Regions from separate parts of the Neobacillus sp. YIM B06451 genome, predicted to be linked through region 1. Evidence: riboswitches for the same ligand, from Rfam matches in the RefSeq annotation. Region 1 holds a riboswitch; each other region holds the start of a gene.

Region 1 (10,731 bases):
CCGGTATGGCTTCACGGAGATATCGCGCCAGGAAACCTATTAGTGCAGGACGGGAAGCTCAGTGCCGTAATTGACTTTGGAATACTGGGAGTCGGGGACCCTTCCTGTGATGCGGCTATGGCTTGGACCTTTTTTGATCATGAGAGCAGGACTGTTTTCAAGGATGTATTAAAGATGGATGAAGGAACATGGAATCGGGCAAGAGGATGGGCTATGTGGAAGGCTTTAATCATCTATGAAGATTACAAGAACTCCGATAGTATGAAATTAAAAGAAGCGTATAACGTTATCCAGACAATCATTGAAGATTTTGAAACCTGACATGGAACTGAACCGGATCCTCTTTATTGTTATTTTCTCAAAAATAAGAACCATCCCCATTAAATATACGAGTGATGGGTTTGTTCAATTATAATGTAGGCAATGAAAATGACGGTTCATTGGGCTTGAAAAAAACTGGTGAAAAAGCTCAACTTCGATACGAAGATATGTTTGGTGGCCAAGCTTGCTTAACCCTTCAATGTGAAAACCCAGCTCATTTTTGATATCGGGTTCGGTTTTGAAGTGCAAAATTCGAATTAGCAGTGCTTTTCGTAGTGAAATTCGCAGTTGAATTAGCAAACACTTTAGCGGTGATTAGCACAAAAAAAGCTCGAAGCCATGGTGCTTCGAGCTTTTTTATAGTAGTGCGTTGTTCAACTAAAGCACCCGTTTGTTTAAGTGAAGAGTCTCACAAAACAACTTTATCAAACCAATTAATCCAATTTACCAAGAAATATTAATATTGTTGCTTCAAATCGTTGTATATTTCTTTTGCTTGTTTATATATATCATTGTTTGGCTCGATTTCATAGTTTTCAACGTAACCAAGATTAAAAATGCCCTTATCGTCAATTACTAAAGTTCCTGAAATTTGGTCGTTATAGATAAATATTATAGTTATTGCCTTTTCATAATTAATTTGTTGGTTGGTTTGTCCATTATATTTGATGTCATTGTAGGCATCAACTAATGACTGAACAGTTTCTTTTTCCACTTTATTATAAGCACTGTACGAACTCTGTCCTAAAGTAATATCAAAATAATCTGCTTTAATTTTCTTTACAGAATTATTATTACAACTGCTTACAATTAAAAACACTATTAGTATGGTAGAAATAAATAAAGAAGATTTTCTCACAATTCCACTCCCTTTATTCTACACTGATGAAAGTCTTGTTCAACTAAACTGCCCTTATGTTCAAAAAGGAATTCAACAAAAAAGGCGGTTAATCCTTCCTTGATCAACGCACCGCGTTAGCACAATAAGAAAGGTCCGTAATGGGGGATAGAGCAATTTTAATAGGTGCCAATTTTCCTCTGTATTAGAAAAGCCTGTTTTCAAAAAGTTGAAAAAACAGGCTTGTATCAACTGGCTGAAATCAATGTATAAAAAGGGGGGAAGATATAGTAAAACTAATTTCGTCTCTCAATCATTATTAGGTTGTCAAATACGATTTCTCCAATTTTCATCTGTGCTTTTTCTTTATCTGTTATAGTGAACGTAAACTCCTGTCCAAAGTATCTATTATTTAATTTGTACATAGTTACAATTCCGTGAAAATACGTTTCAGTGAAGTCATCAACTTCGATTATAAAGTACGATTTATCGACAGAGTTGAAAACCTTTATAGTTGGCTTTCCGTTTGCTGCGGTTCCATTGTCTACAAGGAAATACACTACTTCATCTATGGCTTGGTAGCTTCCTTCTAAGTCATTAAAATATGCAGAAAATTTCTTACTGGTATCCAATGCTTCTTTATTCCACTCGGCCATTTCTTTTGTCGCTTTCTTAAATTGTCGTGTGTTTGGATCTTCAAGAAAACTCCGCCCTTCACCTTGACTGATTGTAAGTACTCCATTTTCTTGGCTAATACGCAAGTAGGAGTCTTCTCCCAGTTCATCATCCCATAAATATAACTTCAACTCATTATCTTTTGAATCTTTTACTTCCATATTAAAATGGAAAGGTTCTCCTGTAGAAGCTTTTTGCTGCTTGGTGAATTGAACAACTCGATCTTCTGCTTTTTTAATAACATAGTATTCTTCTTCGTTTGACCATTTTCCTACCATTTGGTCCACCATAATTTCTTGTGCTGCAAGTTTTTTCTTCTCGAATTCCGTTAAATTAGAGTTTTCCTCTATTGACCATTTTATGTCCTTTGTTTTAGTTTTTCCTTTTGTAACCTGTGTGTCATCTGAAGAACAAGCAGTTAAGCCCATAACCAGTGCAATGCCTAAAACCCATACTTTTTTCATAGAAGTTTGCCTCTTTTCCCTCAATAGTAGTAACGTATAGTGAAAGCAGAACAACCCTTAACCTATTTCTATATATTGTATCGGTAAATTTCCCCATTTTGTTTAGCCAATAATATGAAAAAAAAGGAAATTTGGTTATCTAATAGTAGTTAAATGTACATTAATTAATTCCTAGATCAACGCATCCTTAGTTGAAAGATCAACAAAAAAATACCTGAGAATCATTTCTCAGGCAGTTTTTATTTGATTGTTGTTATAACTTTAATCATATTATTGAATGTTTCTTCAAAATTTCGAATCTGCAGATGGAACCTTGATGGTCGTTTTAAAAACATCTTCCTTTATTATTCAACTGCCCCGTTTATTCAATAAGGAGTTCAACAAAAAAGGGCGGAAGTCCTTCCAGGAACATCGCACCCGTTAGTTCAACAAGGGTTCTATCTTTCCCAATCATCAGGAAACAAAAGCCATATTGCTGGATCTAAACAGCACAATAAATGATGTTAATCGCATTAAAAATGAGCACTAAAACAGTGCTCATTTTTTCAATATATGAAGTTGAAAAATCCCCACATTAGAAACAATAATACAATTGGTAAGATTATAAATGCTACGCTACTTTTACTTTCTGAAAATCTTTTAATTAACCATTTATCAACAATGGCATATAACAAGGCGGCTAACATTCCATAAAGAGCGAACATCCTTTCTTGAAAAAATAGCCCGTTTGCTAATCCGAAAATCCCAAGGATTACAACATATAACCAATCATGCTTTTTAAAGAATTTATTCTGTAAAAATTCAATGCCAATTGAAACGATATTTCCGTATATCAAGACAACAACCCCAATATAAAACAGGAAAATAATAACCCATTGAAAAAATTTGTTACCAGGCTTATATACTTCACCCGAAGTATCTTGCAACAAACCATAAGATGCCAAAATGATTGAAAAAACCAACATAGTGGCAAAAGTCGTTATTAATTTTCTTTTGATGAAACTTCCTATTCCAGTTTCAATATTCTCCTCCAATCTTAACCCTCCTTTTCATAATCTTATCTTTATTTATTCATCTTAAAATAAAATATCCTTCATTTTCTTTTCTTCTAACTCCAATTATTTTAATAGCTTTTTATTGTTCCGTTTTTTCATGGCCCATCTTTACTTTCACCCTAAATTTATATTTAGGGATAGTTTGTCCAAGTCAGTTACAAAAATCCTTATTCAATATTACTGCACCTTTAGCTTAATAAGGAATTCAATAAAAAGGTGCCTTAATCCTTCTTGGATCAAAGCACCCGTTTGTTCAATAAGAAAAAGACTTCTATCTTTATTGAACCCCTTATATTTTCAACTTAATCTAATTCAATTGTATGAGCAGTTCGTTTTGCCGTCTCTTCGCCGAATAATTTGCTAACCACATGTAACGCCATTTGAATTCCTGCGGAAATACCTGCTGAAGTAATAACATTTCCTTCATCTACATACTTAACTCCTCTAATAACTTCTACTTCTGGGAAACTTCTTTCTAACAAATTTAAAGCTACCCGATTTGTAGTCGCTTTTTTTCCGTTAAGAATTCCAGCTTGGGCTAAGAAAAATGCTCCAGTACACACAGATGCTACTATTTTGTCTTTGTAATTTTCAATCCAAGTTATTATTTCTTTATTACTCTCTACTAACTTTAATGCTTTTAATGGACCACCAGGAACAATAATGATGTCAAATGTTGGTGCATCAGAAAAACTATAATCAGGCTTTACTTTTAACCCGTTATGTACCGTTATTTGCTTTCCATCATGAGAAACTGTACTTACCATAAAAGGTTTATCCTCTAAATTGTTAGAGAAGAGTTTTTTTACATCATTATCATTATAAGTAGTTAAGTTAAAAACTTCATAAGGACCAGTAAAATCTAAAGCATCTACATAATCAAATAACAGGATACCTACATTAAATTTGAGCATTTATTACCCCTCCTCAAAATTACTATACCCCCCTATAGTATAAATAGCAATTATTAATTTTTCTTATTAAACAAAACTGCCCGTTTGTTCAATAAGGATTTCAACAAAAAGGTGCCTTAATCCTTCTAGATCAAAGCACCCGTTAGCTTAGTAAAGTGTCCCCTTAAATTTATTTGGCTTGGTTACATAAGCTTCAATTATAAATCCACATTCCGTACAAATGATGTATTCAACTTCCGACCCAGTACTCACTTTAGTGAATGGATATATAACTCCAGTTCCACTGTGCTTACCTTTTCCTAGCTCTTTTCCGCCACATTTCGGACATTCATTTACTTGTGCCGATTGTTTCATTTAAAAATCTCCTTTATTTATATTTTATTTGAATTCTATATTCCGTTAATCGAGTTATATAAACCTCTGCATTTTATGTACGAATTAGAAATTTTAAAGTTCAACTATTAATCAATCCTGCCCCGTTAGTGAAACAAAAAAGAAGTTGCCATAACAGCTGTCTTTTTTTAGTTGTTCACTTGATGTTTTGATGAAAGTAATCTTCACATATGAAACTTCCTTCGTTTTTTAAATACGCTTTTATTTCAGTCATCCCTTTAAGCTTTGGATAACGCACTTTTATAAAAACAACCTCGTCTCCCTTGATTTCCTTACCACATTTAGTACACTTAGGATCTTCTCCAAACATTTATATCACCTCTAATTAAATCTTGTTTTTATTCTTATTACGTATTTTTTATACGATTTTTCTTCATTACAGGAATGGCTGCCCCGTATGTTCTATAAGGAATTCAACAAAAAAGGCCGTTAATCCTTCCTGGATCAACGCACCCTTTAGCAATAAGAAAACACACCCTCCAATAAGGTCTCTATTTTTCAAGAAGTAATTCAATTTATTATGTTCATTTATGCAATACGCTTAAAATCTTTACTTAAAGAAGACCGTTTTAATTTCTTTGTTTTTATTAAATATCTAATATCAGATAAATTATCATAGGACAATTGGATGTAGAAGTAATTAATAAATTCGAGTATAGCGAAAATATAAATAAATCCGCTGATCAGCAATCCATTAATTGGTAGACTGGGATATTTAACAAGTATATCGATAACAAATAAAATGATAGAAAAAATTATTATACTTACGTTTATTGCTTTCAATTTCCACAACAGTCTAACAGTTTTGATTGGAGTTATAGATTTATTTTCAGTAATTAGACACTTCCATTTGGAATGCCAATAATAAGTTCCTTGCATAAGGATAAACTCCAATAAGAAAAAGGAAATCCAAAAAGAAAGCAGTGAAAATAATTGCAGTTCAGGATATGTGTAATTAATATAGAAACTAAGAGGTAGGAACAATATTATTGCAAATCTTTCCCCTGTATATAAATATTTTAACCTACTTTCTAATACACTTTTCATAGTCAGATCCTTTCTAGTAATGTTCGCCTTCCCAATCCTATTATATATGTTTAATCGAATAAAAGTTTTCATCAACCTTTCTTATTCAACTAAACTGCCCTTATGTTGAATAAGATTTGCTTTATTTTTAACATAAATAACCAAAAACCTAATTTCTATTTTTAACAAACCATCACATAGTAATTAGCATACGAATTCCCAAGTTGGCAATAACTTCGGTCACTCTGCTAAAAGGGGTGCGAATTCGAGTGCTAAAACGCCATAAAACGTACAAAAATCCCTTATATATCAATAAAAAGATGGAGTCCAATTCAGTTGCGAATTGGACTGCTAATTTGTGTGCGAATTAAGTTTTTGTACTCGAACCCGTTACATTTTTGAGCAGGGTTTCTTTTTTATGGATTAGTTTTTTGCTATTGGCAGCGAGCTGTGTCAGCTGTCCGTCGAATTGTTGGATACTGACCTTTATGTATTGTCGCCAGCCGGTTTCTTATTGCAACTAAACTATCGAATGAAGCAAAACGAAACCATGAAATCTGAATCGGAATTAGATGATTTTAGGATAAATTGGTGATTTTTGTTGGAATTTATTTGAAGTTTGTCGAAGGGAAGTTAAACCAATCAACTATTGTTTAAATTATAATAAAACTGGAAAGAGACGATGTATCAATATTTAAGTGGCCACGAAAATATGATCCGTCATCGTCACAAATAAGGTTGAAATGAGTGGAAATTTGTATGACTTATCCAGTTGGATTATCGACTCAACCAACCAAATTTTTGGGGAAGCATTGAAGTGTAGCCTTAATTTGGACACTTGGGCTGCATGGAGCTACTAGTGTAACCGGCCCTCTTAAAAATATTTTTTAAGGGGAGAAAATGATGAAAAAAACTGGCTTCAGAAATGTGTTAAGCAAAAAAGCACTAAGCGCGGTCACTGTACTTGCTATTTCCGGACTTATTCCAACAAGTTTTGCGATTGCTGGGGAACTAGAAATTAAAGCGGAATTAGTCGCTTCATCAACTGATGTATCTGTTGAACAAGGGGCATCCAAGAGCTTCAAACTTTCAGTAAAATCGGATGGGAACATGACGGACGCTTATGTTACTGTCCCTACAAGGTTTGTTATTAGCGCAAGCGGTACTTTTACCCAAGAAAACCTAACTAAGGTACACCTGTATGCCAAAGATATGGAGGTTAAGGTAGACGCAGAAGTTCAAGTAGACCCTAACTTACAGCCTGGAAACTACACATTTACCTTCAAAAAAAATGAGGTAAAAATTGAAAATACAAATCAAACAGGAGCAAAGCTAGATAATGAAAAAGACGACCTCATTACTTTTGTTGTAACTAAAAAGCAAGTAACTGATACGACAGCTCCAGTTGTCACTGCGACTCCTGACAGACCTGCAAATGCTAAGGGCTGGTATAACGAGGATGTGACCGTAACTTTCACCGCTGCCGATGAGGAAGGTGGCTCTGATCTGGACGAGAGCTCGGTTTCTGCACCTGTTACAGTTTCTGAAGATGGTAGACATACTGTTACTGGGTATGCTAGAGATAAAGCCGAAAACGAGGGTTCTAAAAGTATTACGATTAATCTAGATAAAACAGCTCCAACCATTTCGGGATCTGCTGACCGAGAGGCAAATGAACATGGCTGGTATAATGATGATGTAACTGTTAGCTTTTCAGCAAGCGATGAAACCTCAGGAGTAGCAGACTATACGAAGGAAGTGTTACTGTCTGAAGGTGTGAATCGATCAGCAGAAGGTACTGCAATCGATAATGCCGGTAACTCAAGTTCTGCAATAGTTTCGGGCATTAATATTGATAAAAGGAAGCCAGTTATTACTGTTGAAGATGGTGGCACTTACACACTAAATCAAGTTGTGACTTGGTCAGCAACCGATACATTGTCCGGACTTGCAGACGAAGATAAAACTGGAACAATCGATACGTCTAAGGTTGGACCGCAAACGGATACAATAACTGTCACGGACAAGGCTGGAAATACTACAGAGGTGACGATAAGCTATACCGTTGTTTACAATTTTGGCGGGGTTCTTCAGCCAATCAAGGATGGTTCAATATTTAAAGCGGGCAGCACCGTTCCGGTTAAATTCCAATTAACTGACGCCCAAGGTAAGTTTATTTCAACTGCCAATGCAACTATTCATTATGCAAAAAGCAGTAACCAAGTCTTCGGGGATAACCTTGAAGCGGTATCAACTAGCGCGGCTACTTCCGGAAACAACTTTAGATATGATTCATCCTCAAATCAATATGTATTTAACTTGAGTACAAAAGGTTTAACTGCAGGTACTTACCAACTTACAATTACGCTTGATGACGGAACAAAGCAAAAAGTTGTTATTGGACTGAAATAATCTCATTCTCATGGAGGCTGACCAAAAAGATCGTTTAACGACGACTCTTTTGGGCGGCCTCTTTTTTCATTCGTGTGGAACAAGTTGTGCGTCGGTCAGCTACTTGTTGGCTGCTGACTTAGTGCGTTGTCGCCAGCCGTTTAACGGCTGGCTTTTTCCAAAACAATAATAACCCCCTTCAGCAATCACTTGCCGAAGAGGGTGAATTTCTTCATTATTATAGGAACAATCCTACGATCGTACCTGTTAGGACTGAGCCTAGTGTTGCGACGAATAATACTTTTAATCCAACTTTGGCCAGTCGGCTTGCCTGTTCTCGGTTGATGGCCTGTACGGTTCCGAGGACAATTCAGTTGGAAGAGAAATTAGCGAAAGAAACGAGGAATGCTGAGACGATCCCGACGGTTTTCGGGCTCATTTCAGGAATGATTTTCATGAAATCAAGCATGGCGACGAATTCATTGGCAGCTACCGTTCCCATGATGGAGCCGGATCTGAAAATCTCTGATGCCGGGATTCCCATTATGAAATCGACTGGGGCAAAGACATAACCGATAATTTCCTGGAATGTCATGCCTACCAAGTTCTCTAAAACAAAACTGATCATTGCCAGCAATCCAATGTACGTAATGAGCATCGCCGACAATTAATGCTGTTTTTCCTCCGATTAATGCACCGTTCCCGATTGAATCGAACAGTGATTTCTCGGGGATCATTTCTTTAATTTCAATTTCTTCATCTTCCGCTTTTCTTTTGAATACCGGGTGTTACTTTGCTGGAAATATTAAATGCTAACATCCCGTTTTTGGAAAATGGTAAATGTGAGTAACATGAAAATTACATAATAGACTGATAATGTTAGCAAGGAAATTGGCAGTGTAACATCCTCAAGAATTTTGTCTTGAAGCGCATACACAGTTAAATCCATGTGGGGAAAAATTAGGAATTTAGCCCACGTATATTTTTCTGCCAGCATGACAATCAGGCCGCCAAGAGTTGAAGAAAGGAACAAAACAAATATCCCGATTCCAACCGCCAAGGCCTGGCTTTTAAACAATGTAGACAGCATGAAGGATATTGTAATAAAAACCAAAAGGCTTGGCAGGTAATATAGGACCTTCAAGAAAAACTGCGGTCCAATTTCAGCTATTTTTCGCCCGCCTTCAAGTGTAAATTCGAAAAATTTGGCGGTGAACTCACCGGTGCCAAAGATAAGCGAGCCTGCAATATAACCTGAGACAATGAGAACAATAACAAGCAGTAACGAATAAATGACCGCTGAGAGATACTTTGACAAAAGGATTGCCCATCTTTCATGTGGCCTGATTAGCAGCTGTTTGATTGTCCCATCAGAAAACTCGGAGGATACAATGGCACTGCTGACGATTACAGCAAAAAGTGTAACAAGCGTAGTGATGCCATACACAGTCTGATTCATAAAATGCCAATTGCTCATTGCATTGGGATTAATATTCTCATCCAGATACTTTTGTTGTTGCTGTAAATCCGCCATCATCCATTCTTTTTCTTCTTCAGGTGCCGTTTTTAAATCCTGCTCCAATTGGTTCACACGGGCTTGTGTTTCCTCACGCCAATTTTTACTAGGTTCCTCTGTGAAATTTTTCTGAAGGATGCCACCAAGGACGACAGCAATTAAGATAATAACCATATAAATCCAACTGGATTTCTTTCCAAAAATCTTTCCTATCTCATTCTTAATTAACAAGGACACTATTCTTTACCTCCTGTTTCCCTTTGCAGTTAATTCGAGGAATCGATCTTCAAGTGAAGCGGTGACTTGGTTAATGGCATATACACTAATATCATTTGTGACTAATATCCTATTCGCTACGGCTATCTCTTCTTTTTCTAGGTTTATAGAAAATTGGTCTTCCCCTACTATCTTCATTTCATTTCCTAAATCGTTTTCCCTCAAAAGCTGCATGGCTGCTTCCAGGTTATTAACCACGAATAGAACAGTTTGTACGTTTTCACCTTCGTCATGGAGTTGATTAATTGAAGAAATATGAATCAATTTCCCCTGTTCAATAATGGCAAATCGATCACACATCAGCTGCATCTCAGACAATAAATGAGAGGATACGAGGACGGAAATGCCTTCTTTTGCAATGGACCTCAAATATTCCCGGAACTCTCGGATTCCCTGGGGATCGAGCCCATTCGTTGGTTCATCTAGGATTAATAATGATGGATTATGTAACAATGCCTGTGCGACGCCCAATCTTTGCCTCATCCCAAGTGAATAGGTCTTAACCTTCTGGTGGATGGCGTGTTCAATGCCGGCAAGCTTTATGACTTCTTGAATCCGCTCTTCGGTAACTTTGGTTTTCGCCATATTTGCATAGTGCTTTAGATTTTTATATCCGGTTAGGTATTTATAGAATTCTGGATTTTCAACAATTGCACCAATTTCACTCATCGATTCTTTAAATTGAGTGTCCAAATTAAAACCATTTACAATGACATTTCCTTTGGTACGCCCTATCAGGCTAACAATCATACGGATAATAGTCGTTTTCCCTGCTCCGTTCGGGCCAAGCAGTCCAAAGATTTCTCCTTTTTCAACTGAGAAGCTGACATCGTTGACAATTACCTTATCCTTAATTTTTTTT
Region 2 (10,731 bases), on a different contig from region 1:
ATTCGGACAAAAAAAGAGACCGATTTTATGCAAAATCGGTCTCCGATGTTAAAGTCGCAAACTGCTTGTTAACGCCTTTCACCCAATGATTGTTCAGATTCGTCGGATCATTTGCCGCTCCGATTGGTGCATATTTCGCGCCAATTTGCGAAATTGTCAATTTTCCTTTATCAAGATAATTTTGGCGGAGGTTCCTCGCCATATCGAAAATGCTTTCTTTGACAGAAGAATATGTTTTTAAGCCATCCTTGCCCATCATCCCGGCAACGTTAAATTTAAATCGGGCCGCATTAGAAGTTCCGTTCCCGGTTTCGTGAATGGAAATGGCGGCAAGCAAAGCCGGGCTTATCTCATATTTCCGGCCAGCCTCGACAAAGAATTCTCCTGTATTTTCAAGTACTCCTCCGAGCCGTTGATTCAAAGTGGAGGAATCAATGTTCGAACTTGTAATACTGGTTTGTTGGCCGGTTGACCTGGTCAAAGCTGATAAAGTTTCCTGAGTGGAAGGCGATAAAGAAGCAAGGTTGCTACCGAAAGAAGCTGGTTCATCCGAAAATTCTAAGGCTTGCTGGCCGCTTTCGGCTTTGAGAAGCGCCTGTTCCAAAAGCAGCTGGAACGAGCTGTTTGATAATCCGAACGGGCCAAGGCGGCTGCTTTGATTAAAAAGGGCTGTGTCCATAAGTGTTTTATATAAAAACCAATTACTGGATAAAGGTCCGACAGTCATGATCTACGCTCCTTCATGTTAGTCTGCTATTATTTTAACTTGTTTTCTACCAAAATCAACGGAACTTAAGAAAAAATTACTCTATTGTCATATTATGTGAAGTCGTTTACTATACTTAGTATCTTGTTGCCGCCTTTGGAATTTCAATTAGTAGGTGAAAAGAATGATACAGCCAACTATGTTGGGAAATGTAAATAAAGCTGCTCCCGGCAAGGGGCAGGGAACCGAATCGTCCACTTCGGCATCCTTCGATCTCCTTTTTCAGATGGTAAGCGGGAAAGAGGAGGGTGAACAAAAAGCCTCTGGAGAAACGGACGGTATGGGAGTTGGACTAAACCCATTTCTCCTGACAAGTCAGTTAACAAATTTGACAGACCAGGAAAGTCCTTCGACTCTTGAACCGGAAGCCCAAGAGCAGGCTGGAGTTAACCCTAGGCTTCTAGCACTTCGGCAAAAAGAGGCTCTGACTCCTCAAATCGGAAAGCAATGGGACCTATCGACTTTGCAAAAACCCACCAATACAATCGGGCCAAACGGCAATAGCCCTTTAATGGCAGAGTTGCAAAAAATGCTCGATGAAAAAGTCGGTCATGGTTTAGATGGTTTTCAGATATCAGATGACTCGGTTATCACGACAGGCATGAAAGTGGGGGAGGAGAAATCGAATATACCTGGGGGCCAACCAAAAGAGGCAACCCATCAATCAGGAAATCCGCTTAAACCTGAACTGTTGCCGGTCGGCTTTCAAGCTTCTTCGGGATCCGGAAGAGAAGCACAAATAACGCCACAAGATACCGCAGTACCTTTAACGCAACCAGATACTGAAGCAGTTTTCAAGCCAACGGAAATTGAATCAGCTTTCAAGCCAACAGATACTAAAGCCGTTGCCGATGCTGATACCAAAATTCCATCCAATGAATCCCGCTCGGCCCATCAGTTGCAGCCAGTTATCGCTGGCGATGTCCCTGTCCTCAGGGCTAACCACTTCGAGCAGGACTTTAAGCAATTTTTTCAATCCGCCCTGCAGCAGCAATCCGCAACGGAAGGAAAGGATGGAATGAAACCGGCTGTCAGTTTCCAAAGGTTTGTGGATGGAACTGAAGCAATTATAAAACTTTCACCTGAGCATCTTGGGGATGTTGAAGTAAAGGTGAAAATCCAGGATGGACAGGTTAAAGCGGAATTTCTGGCCACCACCCTTCAAGGGAAAGACCTACTCGAAACCCAGATGCATACGTTGCGTTCCGCCCTCGAAGTCCAAGGGCTTCAAGTTGGAAAGATTGATATTACGTTCCAATCAAGCAACAACTTCATGGGAGCCTTCTCCCAAAGAGGAGATGCAAATCCGAGGCAGGGAAATCAGGAATCGAGAAAGCGTGGGGACGAAAAAATTCCCGCTGAAGAAAAGTACCAGGATTACGGAATCGAAACAGCAACTCATTCGCAAATAAATACCACAGCCTAAGGGAGGGAAAAGCTTGTCATCAATTCAATCAATAAACTCCTATTCAACGGCCACAATCGGAAACACAAATAAACAGGAGCTTGGAAAAGAGGCATTCCTGAAAATATTGGTTACCCAGCTCCAGCAGCAAGACCCGACCCAGCCGCAGAAAGACGGCGAGTTCATTGGGCAAATGGCCCAGCTAAGCGTTCTCGAACAGCTTTCAAATTTAAACAAGTCGCTTACAGCCTATTTGGAATCATCAAATAACATTAGCCAATATTCATACGTCATGGGAAATAAGGTAACCTGGACAAACCCGGAAACAAACGCGCAGGAAAGCGGAGTTGTCACAGGAGTTCACTATAGAGACAATCTTGTCTATTTCAAAGTCGGCGATCAGGAAATTCTGTCTAGTGCCATCACTTCCATGGAATTGGAAAAATAACAGGAGGAACAAAATATGCTACGTTCACTAAACTCGGGAGTTTCAGGGCTCAAAGCCTTCCAAACTAAGCTGGATGTCATTGGTAATAACATCGCGAACGTCAATACAGTCGGTTTCAAAAAAAGCAGGGTCGTATTCGAGGACATTTTTAGCCAGACGGTCAAGGGTGCAAGCGCACCAACCGCTACACCGCAATCTGGGGGTACAAACCCAATCCAGGTAGGACTTGGAACAAAGGTAGCGAGCATCGACACGGTTTCCACTCCCGGAAGCCCATCGACAACGAACGTTGGGACCGATTTATATATTGATGGCGACGGTTTCTTCCAGGTAAGGGATGCATCAGGCAAGCCTTACTTAACAAGGGCCGGAAACTTTATGCTTGATCAAAACAGGCAGCTTGTTAATCCAAATGGGATGCTCGTTTTGAATGAGTTGAACAGTCCTATTACAATTAATGCGACCGATGTTTCATTTTCAATTAGCAAGGACGGATCGATTGTCGGGGTGGACGCAAACGGGGTGGCCACAACGTATCCAAGTAAAATAAAATTGGTGAAAGTAGATAATCCTGGTGGATTGAGTAAAGTCGGCGGCTCGTTATATTCTGAAACTCCAAATGCCAAGATAAACACCACCGCACCTAGAACAGCACAAATCATCTCCGGCGCACTCGAAATGTCCAACGTCGACCTTTCCGAGGAAATGACAGATATGATTACCGCTCAGCGCGGATTCCAGGCAAATGCAAAAATCATTACAGTTTCCGATTCCGTTTTAGAAGAATTGGTAAATCTGAAGCGTTAATAGTGAATATATGTAAAAAGGTGGATACCTCGAAGCAGGTATCCACCTTTTTTGTGAGAATATACTCAAAAATCGTCAAAAATATGTATATAATTCGATGCATTTCGTGTTTTTATGACCGTTTTTTTAAAAACTCCATTGAAAAATTTTTTACCAGGTGTTATATTTCAGTTAAATTGCAATAAAAAAAGTTGGAAAAAATTCTAAAAAATTCTTAAAAAGTTCAAAAAAAATTCGAAAATAGCAAACCTGGGGAAACCCAGCGACGCAAAACTACAGGGGCTAAATTGTTAAATAACAGTATGCTAGCCAGTTGCCGAAATTAGGTTAGTCCTGAAAATTAGAAGGGCGAAGCTATTCTTCGGGATAGCCTTGCTCTTTTTTGATGCTAAAATTTGCTTTTTTGAAGTTAGGAGGTTGATTAAGTGGGGGTTAGAATTTCCCAGTCGCACGAAAGCGCCAACTTGGATGAAACAGCAGCCATTAAAGTCTACGATTTTAAAAAGGCTTTGCGCCTGTCGATGGAACAGGTAAGAATTTTAACAAGAATTCACGAAAACTTTGCCTACCAGCTTGCATCTTTCATATCCGCTGAGCTCCGTTCCATCGTACAGGTTGAAGTGGGGTCCGTTGAGCAAATGCTTTATGAGGAATTTATTAACGAACTGCCGGACTCAACAATCTTGAGTGTGTTTGAAGCGAAGGAACAGGAAATCCGCATGGTCCTTGATATGAATCCGGAAATGGCATACGGAATAATTGATCGGCTATTGGGGGGAAAGGGAGCGCTTAAGGAAATTGAAAGAGCTGCCTTGACTCCAATTGAAACGAATGTTTTGAAGCATCTTTTGGAAGGGGTTGTCAAAACCCTCCAAAAAGCATGGAACGATATCATCACCTTGCAGCTTAGATTATTGAATCTCGAAACGAACCCGCAATTTTTACAATTGGCAATACCTACGGAGACGGTTATTGTGGTCGATTTTCAAATAACGATTGGAAACAGGATTGAATCGATGCGGCTTTGCATTCCATACATATTGCTGGAGCCGTTTATCCCCAAATTGTCGTCCCATAACTGGTATGGACACAACAAATGGGTGAAAAGCAAGGAAGAGAGCGAGTTTTTACAGGAACGGATCGAGCATCTGGCCGTGCCGCTCATTGTTGAATTGGGGCGTGCGACCATTACGATGGAAGAGCTTTTGGGACTCTCGGAAAATGACGTTATCCAGCTGAACCAGCCAGTCGATGAGCCCCTCCATGTAAAGGTGAATGAGGAAACGAAATTCCTAGCTCACCCTGGGACAAGGAAATCACGTGTCGCTGCGAAAATTGAGAAGGTGATAGAAGGAGATACGGAAAATGGAAAACGGGAAACTGACACAAGATGAAATAGATGCCCTTTTGGGAGAGACGAGCGGGGAAGTGTTCCAGTTTAGCGAGCTGGAACCCGATGTCGTTGGACGGGCTTATGACGACAGCATGAATATGGAACTTCTTCTCGATATCCCGCTCGAAGTAGTCGTCGAATTGGGAAGGACAAAGAAAAAAATAAGTGAAGTGCTTGAGCTGACAAGCGGCTCGATTGTTGAGCTTGAAAAAATGGCAGGCGAGCCGGTGGACGTTTATGTAAACAATAAATTGATCGCGATCGGCGAGGTTGTCGTCATTGATGAACACTTCGGGGTACGAATCAAGGAAATCATGCGCTCACCCTTAAAAGAAGTTGGCAAAAGATGATTGGTGCACTTGAGGAAAAGCTGGCACAGCTCAAGCGGTTTGGCGCCGTTTCGGACAAGTTGCTGGAAGCCCTTATAAACGGCAAAAATGAAGAAGTTGATTCCCTTCTTGAAGAAAGGGATGCCTGCATTTCCGCGATCGGCCGGTTGGATACAGAAGCTGGTGCGGCACTTAGTGATGACCGTATCGAAGCACTCCTTGCTGAATTGGCGGCAAAGGAAAAGGAATTGGATAAAAGATTTAAAGAAACGTTGCAAAAGATGACCAAAAGCATCCAAAATGTCAGGCGGGAGCAATATGTTACGCAGCAATACGATGATTGGATGCCGGTAACCGAAGGCTATTTTTACGATAAAAAAAGTTGAGGGAGGCACTACTTTGTTAAATCCAAGCGAGATTTACCAACGGAACCAGGTAACAACCGCCAGGGCGGAGGAATTGACACTCATGCTCTATAATGGCGGGATAAAATTTCTTCAGCAGGCAAGGGCCGCGATTGAAAAAAAAGACATCGCCAAAGCGCATTCCCATATTACGAGAGTGCAGGATATCGTAACCGAGTTGATGGTGACCCTGAATATGGATTATGAAATCTCAAAAACTCTACTACCTTTATACGAATATATGAAACGCAGGCTGATTGAAGCGAACATTGCAAAAGATTCCGAGATAATCAATGAAGTAGAAGGCATGTTCCAGGAGCTACGGACTACCTGGGCGCAGGCAATCAAGCAGGCAAAATCGGTGTAAGCCAGTATCGGTAACCTATAAAAAGGACGGCAGGTGAAAGAGTTGAATACGATAGGCCTTATAACAAGCGCGCTCGATGCTTCCGCCTTAAGGCAAAAGGCGATATCCAATAACATAGCCAACGTGGATACCCCAAATTATCGGGCTTCAAGGGTCGCCTTTGAAGAAATCCTTCAGAAGGAAATGAATAGCAGCTTCACAGGAAAGCGTACCGACGAAAGGCATTTTGCAATAGGCGCACAGGGCGGAATCCCATCGGCGAAGCTAAAGCAGGAAAATAATGTTTTCCAGAATAGCGGCAACGGTGTCGACATCGACTATGAAATGTCGCAGCTAAGCCAAAACACCATCTGGTACCAATCACTGACATACGGCATCAATGAAGAGTTCAATCTTATCAAAACCGCAATTAGGGGAAGGAGCTAATCTATAAATGTCTATTTTTCAATCTTTGTCCATTAGCGGCTCGGCATTGACAACACAGCGTTTAAGGCTCGATGTGATTTCCTCCAATATTGCGAACGCAAATACAACAAGAGGGGAGTTCGTCAACGGAGAGTGGGTGCCATACCGAAGAAAAATGGTCGAGGTGTCCCAGGGGAATGCCCCTTCCTTCGCCAACTATTTGCAAAAAGAGCTTACGGGCGTCCGGGCAACAAGGATTGTCGAGGACCAGACCCCATTCAAAGCCGTTTACGATCCAACCAATCCAGATAGCAATGAGCAAGGTTATGTATTCATGCCGAATGTGGACATCACAAAAGAAATGGTGGACATGATGTCCGCCTCACGCGCCTACGAGGCGAACGTGACAGCCTTCAATGCTGGCAAAGCAATGCTTGTCAAAGCGCTCGAGATAGGCCGATAAGGAGGATTTTAACAAATGAATATTTCCAGCATCCAACCGTACAATTCCAATTTCCTGACGATAAACAAACAGCAAGGCGCCTCCAATGAAAGCTCATTCGGGACGATGCTGAACCAATATATCCAGGATGCCAATCTGGCGGTCAAGGATTTTGAAGGGAAAACCGCCGCTCTTGCAAGGGGCGAGGCCGTGAACCTCCATGATGTAACGATTGCGGCCCAAAAGGCGAACATCGCCGTAGCTCTGACAGCCCAGGTACGCGACCGGGCCGTGGAAGCATATCAGGAAATTATGAGGATGCAAATCTAATCATGGGAATACGTAGTATAGTGGAGCGGCCATGAATCAACAATTACTGCAATTTAAAACAAAATCTCAGGGATATTGGAATTCAATCGGTAAAAAACAGAAGTATTTATTTATCGGTTCTTTTATAGGGATTTTCTTAATCCTTTCTTCGGCGATTTATTTTCTGACGAAGACGGATTATGTACCTTTATACAGCAATGAAATGAGCCAAAAAGAAATTGGCGATATTAAGGCTGCCCTTGACAAGGAAGGCTTTACGGACTACAAGCTTGACTCAAGCGGCACACGGATCATGGTCCCGCGGGAAAGTGCGCCAGACCTCCAAGTTTCAATGGCGGCAAAAGGCCTTCCGAAAACGGGGTCAATCAGCTTTTTCGACATGACGAAAGACCTGCAGTTCGGCGCGACGGACCGCCAGCTTGATGCGATGGAACGTGAGGCGCTCCAGAGTGAAGTCGCTGATTTATTAAGGCATGTTGAAGGCGTTAAAAATGCGGCTGTTGTCATTTCCACACCACAAGACAGCCTGTTCGTGCGGGAAGATAAAAAAGCCGCATCTGCATCAGTTGTCATTGAAATGGAACCGGGCTATCAGCTCGAACAGCAGCAAATCCAGGTGCTTTATCACCTGGTTTCAAAAAGCGTACCTAACCTTCAAAAAGAAAATATCGTCATGACTGACCAGGATGGCCGGGGGTTGAATGTCCAGAATGAATCAACAAAGGTTCTGGACAATTATGAAATGCAAAGAAAAATCCAAAAGGATATTGAAACGGATATCCAATCAAGCCTGCAGCAAATGCTTGGCACGATCATCGGCCATAACAAAGTTTTGATCCAGACATATGTACGTTTGAATTTTGACCAGGTAAAGACAAAGGAAGACCTTGTCCAGCCGGCTAATGACGCGTCCAGAGAAGGCATTGCCATAAGCGTCGAAGAAATATCGAAAAAATATAACGGAAGAGACGCTGCGCCGGCCACGACCGGAACCGGAGAAACAGACATACCGGGATACGCCACACCGGGCGGCGGGCAGGAAAACAGCTCCGAAGAATTGGAAAAGCGTGTCAACTATGAAGTGAACAGGATTTCCAATGAAATTGTCCAAAGCCCTTATAAAATTGAAGATATTACAATCAATGTAGGTGTCGAACCGCCGGATCCAACAAATCCCGATTCACTGACGCTTGTCACGCAAAGGAGCATCCAGCAAATTCTTGGTAACGTTGTCCGGACGGCATTAAGTGATAATACTACCTTACAGGATGAGGATATTGAATCTAGGATTACCGTTTTCGCAAGGGAATTCAGCGGTAAAGCGGAATTGCCTCAAGCCGAAGAAACGGAAAGCCCATTCCCAACCTGGGCAATATACGCGCTTATCGGCGCGGTTGTGTTAATGGCCCTCCTTGTTATATACCTCGCCAGGAGAAGGAATAAACCTGTTTTTGAAGAAAATGATCCATTTCCTGAAATTGAAGCGGCCAGATTGGAAGCAGCCGTTGCCGTTGAAGATGAAAAAGTTGTTATTAAGAGACAAATTGAGGAGATGGCCAAGAAGCAGCCGGATGAATTTGTTGGCCTGCTCAGAAATTGGCTTTCCGGTGACTAAGGGGCGATAAGATGGAAAAGTACACAAATACACAGAAGGCAGCCATCTTACTGCTTTCTGTAGGGCCGGATGTCTCGGCCGGAATTATGAAAAACCTTGATGAAAAAGAGATTGAGGCCATTACAAAGGAAATTACCAGCCTGCGCAAGGTGACATCCAATGTAAAGGACGAAATCATGAAGGAATTCCACCAGCTTGCCGTTGACGCGAATCTTGTGTCATACGGAGGAATCGATATTGCGACCGACTTGCTCAAACGGACGTTTGGGCCTGATAAGGCGGCCGGATTCCTGAAACGAATGGACGGCAGCGCTGATGATAAGCCGTTCAAATTTATCCAAAATGTCGAGCAATCGCAGATTTTCAATTTGCTTCAATATGAAAATGCCCAGACAATCGCGCTTGTCCTGTCTTATCTTGACCCGGAGAAGGCAGCCGCTACTCTGTCCGCTTTCCCTTCAGAACGGCAGATTGAAATCGCGATGCGGATCGCGATGATGGATACGGCCTCCCCGAATATTGTCGAGCAAGTCGAACGGGTTTTGGAGGAGAAGCTGAACATGACCAGCTCGCAAAAGCATGACGCGCAAAATGGAATCGACTCGATTGTCAGCATTCTAAGCAGCGTTGACCGTGGCACGGAGAAGAACATCCTTGACACATTGCAGGAGGAAGAACCCGAGCTTGCCAATGAGATTAAGCAACGGATGTTTGTATTTGAAGATATTGCCTATCTTGATAACCGTTCGATCCAGCGCATCCTTATGGATGTTCAGAACCAGGATCTTCCGCTCGCACTCCGCACTGCTTCACAGGGAGTTAAAGATGCCATCTTCCGGAATATTTCGAAACGCCGTGAGGAGAGCCTCATGGAAGAGCTTTCTTCGACCGAACCGGTGCGCGTGAAAGACGTCGAAGATGCTCAGGGCCGGGTTGTGTCTGTCATAAGGAAGCTGGAAGAGGAAGGAACAATCATCATTTCTCGAAATGGGGCAAAAGACCTTGTCTTCTAGACTTCTTAAATCATTCAATGTCAAAACGGAAACCGGCCGGATTGTCGTTGGTGTCCCGGCCCCATCCCCTGTTCGGGAGGTTTTGGAGGTGGACAACCTGGCGCCACAGCCGGAAACCGGATATGTGGATATCGGGCTTGAACTTGAAAAGGAGCGGGAAGCCGCCCGGATTGAACTGGAAGAATGGCGGAACAGGGAGCAAGAACAGTTCCTTATCCAGCTTGAGGAAGAAAAAAGGCGCGGCTACCAGGAAGGCTACCAGCTTGGGATAGAGGATGGAAGAAATGACGCGAAGGTCCAATATGCTTCGGAACTTCAGAAGGCCGCCTCGATTTTGGAGCTTGCCTATCAGGAGAAAGAAGAGTTAATACGGGAAGCGGAGCCTTTTGTGCTCGAACTGGCCATTGATATTGCCAAAAAGGTGCTGCAGCAGGAACTGAAAACAGATCCTGACACGCTTACCGGCCTGATCAAACAAACACTTGCGGATGTGTATGAAACAGACTCCGTTTCCATCGGTGTTGCCCCGGAGGATTTCCCCTTTGTCCAGAAACAAAGGAAGCAGCTTTTGGCTGTCGACAATGGGCAAGTTGAAGTTAAAATCTTTCCCGATTACTCAGTCGAGCAGGGGGGCTGCATTATCAGGACGTCATCCGGAAGCATTGACGCTCGCCTTGATATGCAGCTGAGCGAAATAAAGAAAGCACTCCTTTCCTATCAGCAGGAGGTCCGGATAAGTGAGTAGATGGGATATAAAAGCATACCGGGATGTACTGGAAACAGTTAACCCGATTAAAATGAACGGCAAAGTGACCCAGGTCATCGGACTGACTGTCGAGTCGCAGGGCCCTGATGTCAAATTGGGAGACATCTGCCATATTTACTCTCCTCAGCAGAATAAGCCGATTAAAGCGGAAGTTGTCGGTTTCCGGGACCATAAGGTTTTGCTTATGCCGCTTGATGTCCTTCATTCAATCGCGCCTGGCTGCGATGTCGTCTCGACGGGG
Region 3 (10,731 bases), on a different contig from region 1:
CACAGAATACAGCCTTTTATAAGGAACTTTTTCCGCTTCTGTATTTACCAGCTTATGTAACTTTTAGGTTTACCGACATACTAAGAGGATTGGTGGCACAACCCATTATGTGGGCTGCAGGGTATGAATTGGGTTTTATGAATGCGACAGTTTTCCAAGAGCGTAATCCTCATAATTATGTTAACGATTTTGAATCAGAAATTCCATGTTATTTGCATGGGGAAAAAGTTATTGAATTAGTTGAGGGAAGTATTAGTTCATCCAAGTCTGTAGTAGATAATTTATACAATGCTTATGAAACTCTATGCAATAATAATATTGTGATTTCCAGTGAAATTGAAGTGTTGTCAGATTGGTTAAAAGATATTTCCTAAATAGTATAAATTTATAATAAAAATTATCAAATAAAATATTATTATAACGGGCTAACGCTCGTTATTTTTTTTGGGAGAGTTAAGAATGAGGTTAATATTACTTTCAGGTGGCTCTGGAAAGCGGCTATGGCCTTTATCAAATGATACAAGATCAAAACAATTTCTAAAAGTTTTAGAAGGGGCTAGTAATGAAAAGCAATCAATGGTACAACGTGTTTGGAAGCAATTAAAAAATGTTGGTCTTGTTGACTCCGCAATAATTGCAACTTCTAAGATGCAAAGAGATATGATTCATAGTCAACTTGGGGTGGATGTACCGCTAATTATGGAACCTGAACGTCGTGATACTTTCCCAGCAATAGTATTAGCGGCATCATATTTGTATTCCATTCAAAATGTTTCAGAAGAAGAAACAGTGGTTGTATTACCTGTCGACCCTTTTGTCCATGACCACTTTTTTGAAAAGATTAAAGAATTGGAGAAAGTACTATCTGAATCAAATGCAGAATTAGCTTTAATAGGAGTTAAGCCAACATACCCCGCATCTAAATATGGGTATATCGTTCCTAAAGAAATATCTAAAGTAAATAGTTTTATTACAGTAAATCGATTTATAGAAAAGCCTAATCATGAAATAGCTCAGAAAATTATCGATATGAATGCCTTATGGAACTGTGGTGTATTTGCATTTAAATTAAAATTTTTAATAGAAAAATTGGTTGAAAGGAGTATTCCTCTTAACTATGATGAGTTGGTTCAAAATTATGAAGATTTACCTAAAATTAGCTTTGACTATGAGGTAGTAGAAAAGGCTCAGCATATTGTTGCACTTCCTTATGAGGGATATTGGAAGGACCTTGGAACTTGGAATACATTAACCGAAGAAATGGCAACTACACAGTTAGGTAAAGGGGTTCTTAGTGATGATACAGAAAATACTCATTTAATTAATGAGTTGGATATACCAGTAACAGTTATTGGGGTAAAGGATGTTGTAGTAGCAGCAAGTCCGGATGGTATCTTAGTGGCAAATAAAGCTTCAAGCCCAAATATTAAAGACTTAATTGGTGGTTTTAATCAACCTCCAATGTATGAAGAGCGAATTTGGGGTTGGTCACGGGTACTAGACTATGCAAAATATGATGATGGAAATGAAATGGTAACAAAACGCATTTGTATCCTCAAGAATAAAAACTCCAGCTATCACTATCATAATCTTCGTGATGAAGTTTGGACTATTGTCCGTGGAGAGGGAGAACTTGCATTAGATGAATATATTACCAGGGTGAAAGCAGGAGACATTATTCATCTACCAGCAGGCAAAAAGCATGGCATTAAAGCTCTTTCTGATTTAGAGTTTGTTGAAGTTCAGACTGGTATAGGTATTAGCGATGAGGACTTTACCAGACATTATTTTAAATGGGAAGATGTTATAGCTCATTTTAGTAAATCGAAGGCTAAAGTAATACTGTAAAGCACAGGGGGGGAATAACTTCCTTTTTTTTATGGTTAAATTAAATCAAAAATAGAAGGTGTGAATTAATGAATATAGCCGTAGCGGGTACCGGGTATGTTGGTTTAGTAACTGGCGTTTGTCTTGCTGCACACGGCCATAGGGTTACGTGTGTTGATATAGATAAGAATAAAGTTGCGCTAATGAAATCAGGGGTATCCCCGATTTACGAGCCTGGCCTGGAGGAATTGATGAATAAAAACAGGGAACGATTAACTTTTACTACCGACTATGAAGATGCATACAGAAAAGCGGATGTGGTTTTTATTGGAGTTGGAACTCCTGAAAAACAGGACGGATCTGCTAATTTAAAGTACGTATACAAAGTTGCTGAACAAATTGCCCAAAGTGTTGAGCAAGATAGTATCATTGTAGTGAAGTCAACCGTTCCTATAGGAACAAATGATAGGATAGAGGATTTAATTAAAAGCAAATTGGCTAGAAATGTTCGGATTTCAGTTGCATCCAATCCTGAGTTTTTATCACAAGGATCAGCTGTAAGGGATACAATGCATGCCTCCCGTATTGTTATAGGCGTGGAAGACGAGTATACTGGGGAAGTTTTAAAAGAAGTGTATAAGGATTTTAGTACGCCTGTTGTCATTACAAACAGGAAAAGCGCCGAAATGATTAAATATGCTTCAAATGATTTTCTGGCGTTGAAAATATCTTTTATTAATGAAATTGCAAACCTCTGTGAGAGTGTTGGCGCTAATATTGAAGATGTTGCGCTTGGAATGGGCTTGGATAGCAGAATTGGAAATCAGTTTCTTAAAGCGGGCATCGGCTATGGGGGCTCTTGCTTTCCTAAAGACACTAAAGCCCTGCACTGGCTGGCAAGTTTTCATGATCATGAAATTAAAACAATTAAGGCTGCAATTGATGTTAATGAGAACCAAAAGTTAAAACTCATAAAAAAATCGCGAAAGTATTATGACAGCTTGAATGGGCTGAATGTGGCTGTTTTGGGGCTTACATTCAAACCTCGTACAGATGATTTGCGAGAGGCCCCAACGCTTGTGAATATTCCGTTAATGCTAGAAGATGGAGCAAACATTAAGGCATGGGATCCTGTAGGAGTAAATAATTTTAAGAAATTTTATCCAAATGAAGTCGCTTATTGTAATTCAATTGAAGACACTATAAAAGACGCGGATATCTGTTTTATTTTTACTGAATGGGATGAAGTAAAGGATTTTGATTTGGACAAGTATAGCAAATATATGAAACATCCTATTATTCTCGATGGACGGAATTGCTATGACTTAGCAAGTGTCAGGAAAGCAAATATAATTTATGATTCTATTGGGAGAGAGACAATCTACAATCTTAGAACAGTATTAGTTTAAGTTCATTAACAATCATAGTTTCACTGACTTTGTCCCTCGCCAGGCTTTGGCGGGGGGTTTTTGTAATGGAGAAAATTGAAATGAAGAACTCCTTTTGGATCTATGTAGCGACTATATGGGTAATCGGGTATTTTTCTTCACTCAGCTCCCGTAATTTACGAGAGAAAACACCGTTAATATCAAATGAAGCAGTGAATCCTATAAAAAATCTTAAATTTATATCACAAGGAACAGCAGGGAATGTGAAAGTTTTAAACTTGGCACTTAGGAGATCTACACACGTTCTAGTGTTTGGTTTTCTTGTCTTCCTGCTCGTTATATTTTTTGTAAGTCCCGTTGTCCGTATTATTATGCTTGATTGTGACGGTTGCTTAGGCTGCTAAAGATGAGTGGCAGCATCAATTATGGATTTGGGACTTGACGGGTTAGGGGTATTCCTCTTTTTTGGTAACTTTTATATTTCACAGAGAAAAGGTGAAGGGGTTAGGTAATGGAGCCTTTATTTTTTGAACCGGATTTTAAGGAGCGGATTTGGGGCGGGGAAAGGCTGAGGGATTTTGGTTATAACCCCCCTTATCCCCAAACGGGGGAGTGTTGGGCTTTTGCAGCGCATAGCAACGGCAATAGCCGAGTAAGGAATGGCGAATTAAACGGCCTGTCCTTAAACGATCTTTGGGAAGGCAACCGGGGACTTTTTGGGAATATTGAATGCGACCGCTTTCCACTTCTAATTAAAATACTCGATGCTTGTGACGATTTATCGGTTCAGGTTCATCCGGATGACACCTACGCACGTGAGAATGAAAATGGGGAACTTGGTAAGACCGAATGCTGGTATATTATTGACTGCGAAGAAGGCGCGGAGATCATCTATGGCCACCAGGCAAAAACAAAGGAAGAGCTACAACTTATGGTGGCTAACCGAGAATGGGATCGGCTGCTAAGAAGGATTCCTGTGAAGTGCGGCGACTTTTTTATGGTGCCAAGCGGGACTATCCATGCAATCGGCAAGGGGATTGTAATCCTTGAGACCCAGCAAAATTCGGATACCACCTATCGTGTTTATGACTATGACCGCAAAGACAAGGATGGCAATCTTCGTGAACTGCATATTGAGCGCTCGTTAGCGGTAGCGACTGTACCTTCGATTGATCCAAAGGTTGAACCGCTTATTCAAGTTAAGGATGGCGTGACAGTGACTACCTATGTTCAAAACGAGTATTTTACAGTCCATAAATGGGAAGTCGATGGTCAAGCCACTCTTCAACAAAGGAAGCCTTTCAAACTCGTAAGCGTTCTCAATGGGAATGGCACACTTTTAAAGGACAAGAAGGAATATTCGTTTAAGAAGGGCGATCATTTTCTTCTGCCGCATGGGTTTGATGAATTCAATCTTGTTGGAAAGGCGGAAATGATTGTTTCGCACTTATAAATTCAATGAGTGCAGTTTAGTAGAGTAGGTGATGAGAAATGCTTATTGGAGCGATTGGAGCAGGTGTAAAAAAGTTTGTCTGCGGGGTTGGCCGGCCTGATGGGATTATCATAGATTTCACCGTAATTCCTACTTTAACACCAGAAGAAACTCTTTAGGAAGTGATGGCATTCTTCACTACTTTTAATCTGGAAGGGTTAGGTGTAGGAACATTTAGAGCTGTTAAACTCGATGTAAGTAGTAAAACTTACGGGACCATTCCGAATACCTCTAGGAAAATGACGTTGATATCCACTTTATCATATTCTTATTGAGCATTTAGTGATTCCTGTTCCTTATGGATAACGACGTGAGGGCAACTGCTTTAGCCGAAGCGGGATGGGAGCGGCAAAGGGCCTGGACAATTGCGTTTATATTGGGATTGGAGTTGGTTTGGGGTTGTTTCTGAAGGGAAGCTGCTGCACGGTATGGGCCACCGGAGATAGGGCATATCATTGTGCACCGGGAAGATGGCGACTTTTTTCCAATGGGTTACTTTGTAAACTATGTGGGTACATTTATAGTAGAAACTATAAATGGGGTGTTGGAGAAATGCTAATGTTATTGATTGGCCTTTTTATTGGTTCATTTGCAACAATCTCCACGATGAGCTTAATGTTGGCCGCCAAAAGGGGCGACGATAGATTGGGTTATAATTCACATAATAAAATGTAGCAGTCCTTTTATGGGCTGCTACATTTTGAGAAGCGTTTTTATAAATATGTTTCATCCTCGGCCCGGACTCTGATTTTTCTGGCGGGTGTTCCATAGGCAACAGCATATGCACCGATATTTTTAAGAACGGTTGACCCGGCGCCGACCACTGTATGCTCGCCAATCGTAATATTATGAATTACATTTGCTCCTAGTGAAACAGTTGAATGGTCGCCCACTGTAACACCACCGCCAAGTGTTGCCCCAGGGGCAATGCTGACAAAGTCACCAAGCTGGCAATCGTGGTCAACGGATGATTTTGTGTTAATGATGCAATGGTCGCCAACTGTGGTAGCACTGTTTATGACTGTATTAGCCATAACGGCTGTTCCATTGCCAATCGATACATAATTTCCTATAACTGCTGAAGGATGGATGGCACGAATGAATTTAAAGTTTTTATCCATTCTTAGAATATCATTCACCATATTACGTCGAGCCCCGTTTTCCCCAAGTGCAACGATTCCTCCGGTAATGGTATGCGGGTGCGTTTTTAATATCGGTAAATCGCCAATAACGCTATACCCCATAATTTCTTCCCCAATTTCACGGGCTCCATCAATGATCCCAATAATACGGTAACTGCCCATCATTTCAAGGATATCGATAATCACCTTGCTATGTCTCCCTGACCCAAAAACAACAACATTCTCCAATTCTGTTCATTCCTTTTGTAAGATGGTCCGTATATCTTTAATCTATCAAAGTTTGACAAAAAAGGATAACCATTTTAAGAGAACTAGAATAATTCCTTAAATAATTCTTAAACGAAACTGCCAATTTCAAATAAAAAGACAGGTGCTTATTTACACCTGTCAAAACTTTATTTCAGTTCCAATTGGTCCTTGAGATCGTTTTGAATGGATTGTCTGACTTCATTAGGAACAAGGTAATAATAAATTCTATTGATTTTTGTGCCAGTCCCCTTCAGCTCCATTTGCTGAACGTCTTTGCCCACATCTTTGTAATTCTTTTGGATTTCAACCATCTCATTAAAGGTTAGGTTGGTTCGTACATTTTTGCCAAGTGCTCCAAAAATATCTCCGAAATTTGTTAAACTTTGAAATGAAGCCCCTCTATTAATAACAGCCTGGATGATTTGCCGTTGCCTTGATTGCCGGCCAAAATCCCCACGTGGATCTTCGTATCTCATACGCGAATATTTTAGGGCAGTTTCACCATTTAAATTAATTTCCCCTTTAGGAAAATGTTCGCCTTCATAAGTAAAATCAAGTGTATTGTTAACCCTTACCCCGCCTACAGCATCAACAATATCCTTGAACCCTTCCATGTTGATTTGGACATAATAATCAATTGGGATATCTAGGAAGTGTTCTACTGTATTCATGGCCATTTCAACCCCGCCAAAGGCATAGGCATGGTTGATTTTGTCCTCTCTCCCGCGGCCGACGATTTCAGTTCGCGTATCCCTTGGGATGCTCAGCATTTTAACTGATTTATTATTTGGATTAACTGTCAGGACAATCATGGAGTCGGAACGCCCTCTGTCACCTTTCCTCTCATCCACTCCAAGCATAAGCACAGAAAACGGCTGCTGCTTTTTTAAAGTTATCTTTTCTTCCCGCTTTTCGGATTTCTCTCGTTCCAACGGCTGATGCATCGTATCCACAGTACTTGTTAGTGATCTATACACAGTAAAGGCGTAAGTGCCAACTGCTAAAAACAAAATGAATAGACTAATAAAAACAATTTTAACCCAACTTCTCTTTTTCTTTTTTTCTGCTCTCATTTTACCCTCCGATGTCTAATACGCCTTCTCTCAGAATAGCAAAAAATTGGGGTTTTATCTATGAGAATTTCAATTAATTTACAAGGTTCGGCAAATATTAGCAAAGTGAGGGTTAGGGTTTGGACATTACCTTTCTTAATATCAATCTAGCAATTCACATTCCCCTACTCTTCATCATCAAAGACGAAGTCTTCCTTACGCTTCCTCCCTAAGGCAGATTTTTGATTTAAATAGATGGGATTACAGTGTTTCTGTAGAAAACAGGGGGCGGGAGCTGTCGACTACTGGGATATAGAGCAACACTAAGGGTTTTTCTTTTGCAAGGAGGGGGTGGTTTAGATCCCTGGGTTCAATCCAATTGTTTATGGGGCGAACTGATAAGGCTGCCAGGGAATGATTTCTACTGCTATGGAAATAAAAAACGAATCCGGGACGGTTTCGGATTCGTTTCAAGTTTATTATGTTAATCAAGTTTTTTTGTTGCACTTTAAACTATCGATATACTATATCTACACGCAGTTCTATGTAAAACTGCTTATTGAATTTTTTCGATTGTCGCACCGAAAAATTCCTGCACATTCGTTGAGCCGCCAGATACATTTTCAAACGAATAAGCACCTAAAGGCAATCCCCAGAAACGTGCCCGATCCTCTTCTAGTAAATCTCCAGTACTCTTATACATAATGACTTCATAAGAGTTTCCTTCATCATCCATTATATGGGTGACAGAAACAACATCACCGTTTTCTAAATTCTGTTCTTCAACCGTAATGACATCACCTTCAAATGAAACGATCTTTTCAAAATAAGGTGATGGATTTTTATTTAGAAGTTTGTAATTGACTGAGGAGTCTACCATACTTTTTACCTTTTGTATGTCCGCATCAGTTTTTGCAGGGAAGAGTGTATGATTATTAGCGATAAAATCATATGATACTTGTCCTAACTCAAGTGCATCTTCTGTGATGATTGGAAGGTCATGTGCCAATCCATACGCGTAAGCTTCTTCAGCAGAAATGGTTGCTTTTGTTTCCTGAGAAGTGGATTCTTCGGATTCCGTTTCCTCCGAAGTTGAATCATCCGATTTCGTTTCGTTGTTCTGTTCAGCGGTTTCTTCCGATTTTTTGTCGTCACCTGACTTAGCAGATGAAGTGTTTGCATCGCCACTGCATGCGGATGCTACAACTAGCAGAAATACTGAAACTAAACAAAGTACTAATTTTTTCATCTTGATACCCCCTAAAATAATTCGTATTACTAAATTCCTAGGACAATTATACTAGAAGAATACCAATATTAATATAGATTGTAGGAAAGGTTTGCTAAATATGTTGCTTTTGTGAAATAAGCGACATGAACTAATGGTTGGTATTTATTTATAACGAGGTCTTTTATGAGGGAGTTAAGTAAGCTAGCTTGTGACTTTGCATTACTTGTCAGAAAAAGTCGAATGTATTCCCTTTAATAACCTATCTCGCAGTAGTAAAATTGGACTAAGAATCTGATAAAGGCAAACCTATTGAAAAATTGGGACGCAAAGTCTCAGGTCTAAGGTATTTTTACTATGACGGCTGGATTACCGGGTTTATTCAGTAGAGGAGTGTGTTCTACATGTTTAAGTCCATTGTTTGTTTCCTGCGCAGAAACCATAAATATTCCTACTACACCAGTGAATGTCTGAGATGTGGAAAAAAACGATACAATTAACAAATGTAAACTCGAATAATGGGCTGCCATTATTCTTTTTTTTTGCCCATTCCCGTTCTTACTTCATCATTAAACCATGGGGACGGTTCTTGTGGCTTTTTGGTCAGTAAGCAAACCATGAGAAGGGTACTTTTAGACCAGAATAACCCTCCCTGTGGAACTTTTTTTTCAATATATGCTACATTATAGATTAGCAAAAGGATGGGAGTTTTTTTCAATGAATGAACAGAACAATGCTTTGCCGCCAAAAACGTGTGAGATTGAGCGTCTTATTACAATGGAAAATGACATCAATAAAGTGCTGGAAGGCAAGAAAACGGCTACGCGCCGTAACGGCCGTTATGCGGATGTAGGCGAAATCATGGAGTTAAAAGGAAAGAAATTCGTCGTGGACAATGTCTATTCCCAATCACTGGGAGAATTGACGGATGCAGATGCCGAGCGCGAAGGCTTTGAAAATGTAGAAGCGTACAAGCAGTCGATCCTATCTTATCATCCGGGAATGCCTTGGCTTCCGCAAATGCGCGTCTGGGTGCATGAATTCAGCCCTGTTGAAGAATAAGAAATGGATTTATTGTACCGAATCATTATTTATCTTCACGTCGCAAGCGCGATTGCGTCAATTGGGCCTTTCTTCATTTTGATGCCCATTGTGAAAAAGTTGCCTGATGCTGTGGAGAAAGAACTGGAGGTCTATTTGGCTTTGTTGAAGTCAGTCGTGCGGCTGTCTAAGCACGCCGGCCATGTACTGGTTGGAACAGGAGTGCTGCTCGTCATCCTCGGCCCCTGGACATGGAAAACACCGTGGATTGTCGGAACCCTGGCGCTGCTGTTCGCCTCCCTCTTTTTCCTGGCACGGGCATTCTCGCCAACACTTCGGAAATTTGCCGAAGAAGGTGCAAATAAAATAGCACTTACCGCAAAACTGAAGCGCACCATCTGGACCTACATAATTTTGTTGATGGCAATGCTCTGGTTCATGGTCGTGAAGCCGGATTTGTGGTGAAGATGGGTCATGGGGACGGTTCTCATGGCTTATAGATGCCGGAAGAACTGTTCCGGTAGCTTGCTTAACTCTGCCAGTAGTGTTATTTACAATTGCCCAAACGATTGACGCCCCCTTTAGGCCTGCTGGCGCGGGTCTAAAGGGGGCGTTTTTGAATGGGTAACCTTGTGTATTTTTTGCCTGTCTGTGAAATGTGTGTATGGTGTAGACCATGGGGACGGTTCGGATGGTATATACATGCCAGAAGAACCGTCACCGTGGCACCAGCGGGTCTGACACTTTTTTTCCTAAAGCTATGACACAAGATCGGCACCGCTCCCGTCTAATCTTACAGGAGGGGTAAAAATGAAAAAGTGGATTATTTTCGGCGGGATTTCGCTGCTGTTTATTGCCGGTCTTTCTTACTACTTTTCAACGCAATTCAAGGTGGCAAATGCGTGGGACGGAGAAGGAGAGGCCATTGTAATGGCCAATAAGGTTTGGAGCATTCAGTTTACCGAAAAAGTCGCGAAGGAAAGCCTTCATTCTGATTCAATCTATGTTCTGGATGATCTAGGCAAGAAAATCAAAACAAAACTGTCTCTAAGCGATGATCAAAAAACGATCTATATTGACCCTCCTGGAGACGGGTATCCTCTTGACGCAAGATTTTACACATTAAATTTTAATAAAGACCTCCAATCTTCGGCAGGGAGAAGCTTGGGAGGGATTAAATCATGGAAGTTTGTTGTAAAACAAAAACTTCCTGTCATCGGATCGAAGGAAAAGTTGAATGGTTATTTTAAAAATATATTGAAGCAAGAAAAAACTTCGGGCGGCTGGTGGTTTTCGAGAGATACAATGGAGT

What was found. Region 1 has a riboswitch for cyclic di-GMP ahead of RB160_RS23655 (PxKF domain-containing protein). Riboswitches for the same ligand answer to the same signal wherever they lie in the genome.
Region 2: another riboswitch for cyclic di-GMP. It lies ahead of fliM (flagellar motor switch protein FliM); the one in region 1 lies ahead of RB160_RS23655 (PxKF domain-containing protein).
Region 3: another riboswitch for cyclic di-GMP. It lies ahead of RB160_RS05760 (ASCH domain-containing protein); the one in region 1 lies ahead of RB160_RS23655 (PxKF domain-containing protein).

What each region holds. Positions count from the first base shown of each region.
Region 1 covers NZ_JAVFKJ010000026.1:5,581-16,311, forward strand. Annotated here, with positions in the region: gene RB160_RS23615 (aminoglycoside phosphotransferase family protein) at 1-321, shown strand, start outside; gene RB160_RS23620 (hypothetical protein) at 779-1,180, opposite strand; gene RB160_RS23625 (hypothetical protein) at 1,456-2,298, opposite strand; gene RB160_RS23630 (hypothetical protein) at 2,844-3,332, opposite strand; gene RB160_RS23635 (DJ-1/PfpI family protein) at 3,656-4,267, opposite strand; gene RB160_RS23640 (transcription initiation factor TFIIIB) at 4,415-4,621, opposite strand; gene RB160_RS23645 (Fe3+ hydroxamate ABC transporter substrate-binding protein) at 4,797-4,970, opposite strand; gene RB160_RS23650 (general stress protein) at 5,189-5,707, opposite strand; cyclic di-GMP riboswitch class II at 6,484-6,566, shown strand; gene RB160_RS23655 (PxKF domain-containing protein) at 6,587-8,098, shown strand; gene RB160_RS23660 (nucleoside transporter C-terminal domain-containing protein) at 8,448-8,735, opposite strand; gene RB160_RS23665 (ABC transporter permease) at 8,883-9,830, opposite strand; gene RB160_RS23670 (ABC transporter ATP-binding protein) at 9,837-10,731, opposite strand, start outside.
Region 2 covers NZ_JAVFKJ010000004.1:273,864-284,594, forward strand. Annotated here, with positions in the region: gene RB160_RS11045 (glucosaminidase domain-containing protein) at 26-727, opposite strand; gene RB160_RS11050 (flagellar hook-length control protein FliK) at 891-2,192, shown strand; gene RB160_RS11055 (flagellar hook capping FlgD N-terminal domain-containing protein) at 2,206-2,619, shown strand; gene RB160_RS11060 (flagellar hook-basal body complex protein) at 2,635-3,426, shown strand; cyclic di-GMP riboswitch class I at 3,659-3,747, shown strand; gene fliM (flagellar motor switch protein FliM) at 3,852-4,820, shown strand; gene fliN (flagellar motor switch protein FliN) at 4,792-5,169, shown strand; gene fliT (flagellar protein FliT) at 5,166-5,534, shown strand; gene fliS (flagellar export chaperone FliS) at 5,548-5,919, shown strand; gene flgB (flagellar basal body rod protein FlgB) at 5,953-6,345, shown strand; gene flgC (flagellar basal body rod protein FlgC) at 6,353-6,787, shown strand; gene fliE (flagellar hook-basal body complex protein FliE) at 6,803-7,096, shown strand; gene fliF (flagellar basal-body MS-ring/collar protein FliF) at 7,128-8,711, shown strand; gene fliG (flagellar motor switch protein FliG) at 8,723-9,724, shown strand; gene RB160_RS11110 (FliH/SctL family protein) at 9,714-10,469, shown strand; gene fliI (flagellar protein export ATPase FliI) at 10,462-10,731, shown strand, end outside.
Region 3 covers NZ_JAVFKJ010000002.1:259,340-270,070, reverse strand. Annotated here, with positions in the region: gene RB160_RS05800 (STELLO glycosyltransferase family protein) at 1-374, shown strand, start outside; gene RB160_RS05795 (sugar phosphate nucleotidyltransferase) at 460-1,848, shown strand; gene RB160_RS05790 (UDP-glucose dehydrogenase family protein) at 1,917-3,236, shown strand; gene RB160_RS05785 (hypothetical protein) at 3,302-3,619, shown strand; gene manA (mannose-6-phosphate isomerase, class I) at 3,727-4,668, shown strand; gene RB160_RS05775 (acetyltransferase) at 5,421-6,077, opposite strand; gene tagU (polyisoprenyl-teichoic acid--peptidoglycan teichoic acid transferase TagU) at 6,245-7,171, opposite strand; gene RB160_RS05765 (hypothetical protein) at 7,707-8,399, opposite strand; cyclic di-GMP riboswitch class I at 8,671-8,755, shown strand; gene RB160_RS05760 (ASCH domain-containing protein) at 9,096-9,440, shown strand; gene RB160_RS05755 (hypothetical protein) at 9,444-9,884, shown strand; gene RB160_RS05750 (beta-propeller domain-containing protein) at 10,230-10,731, shown strand, end outside.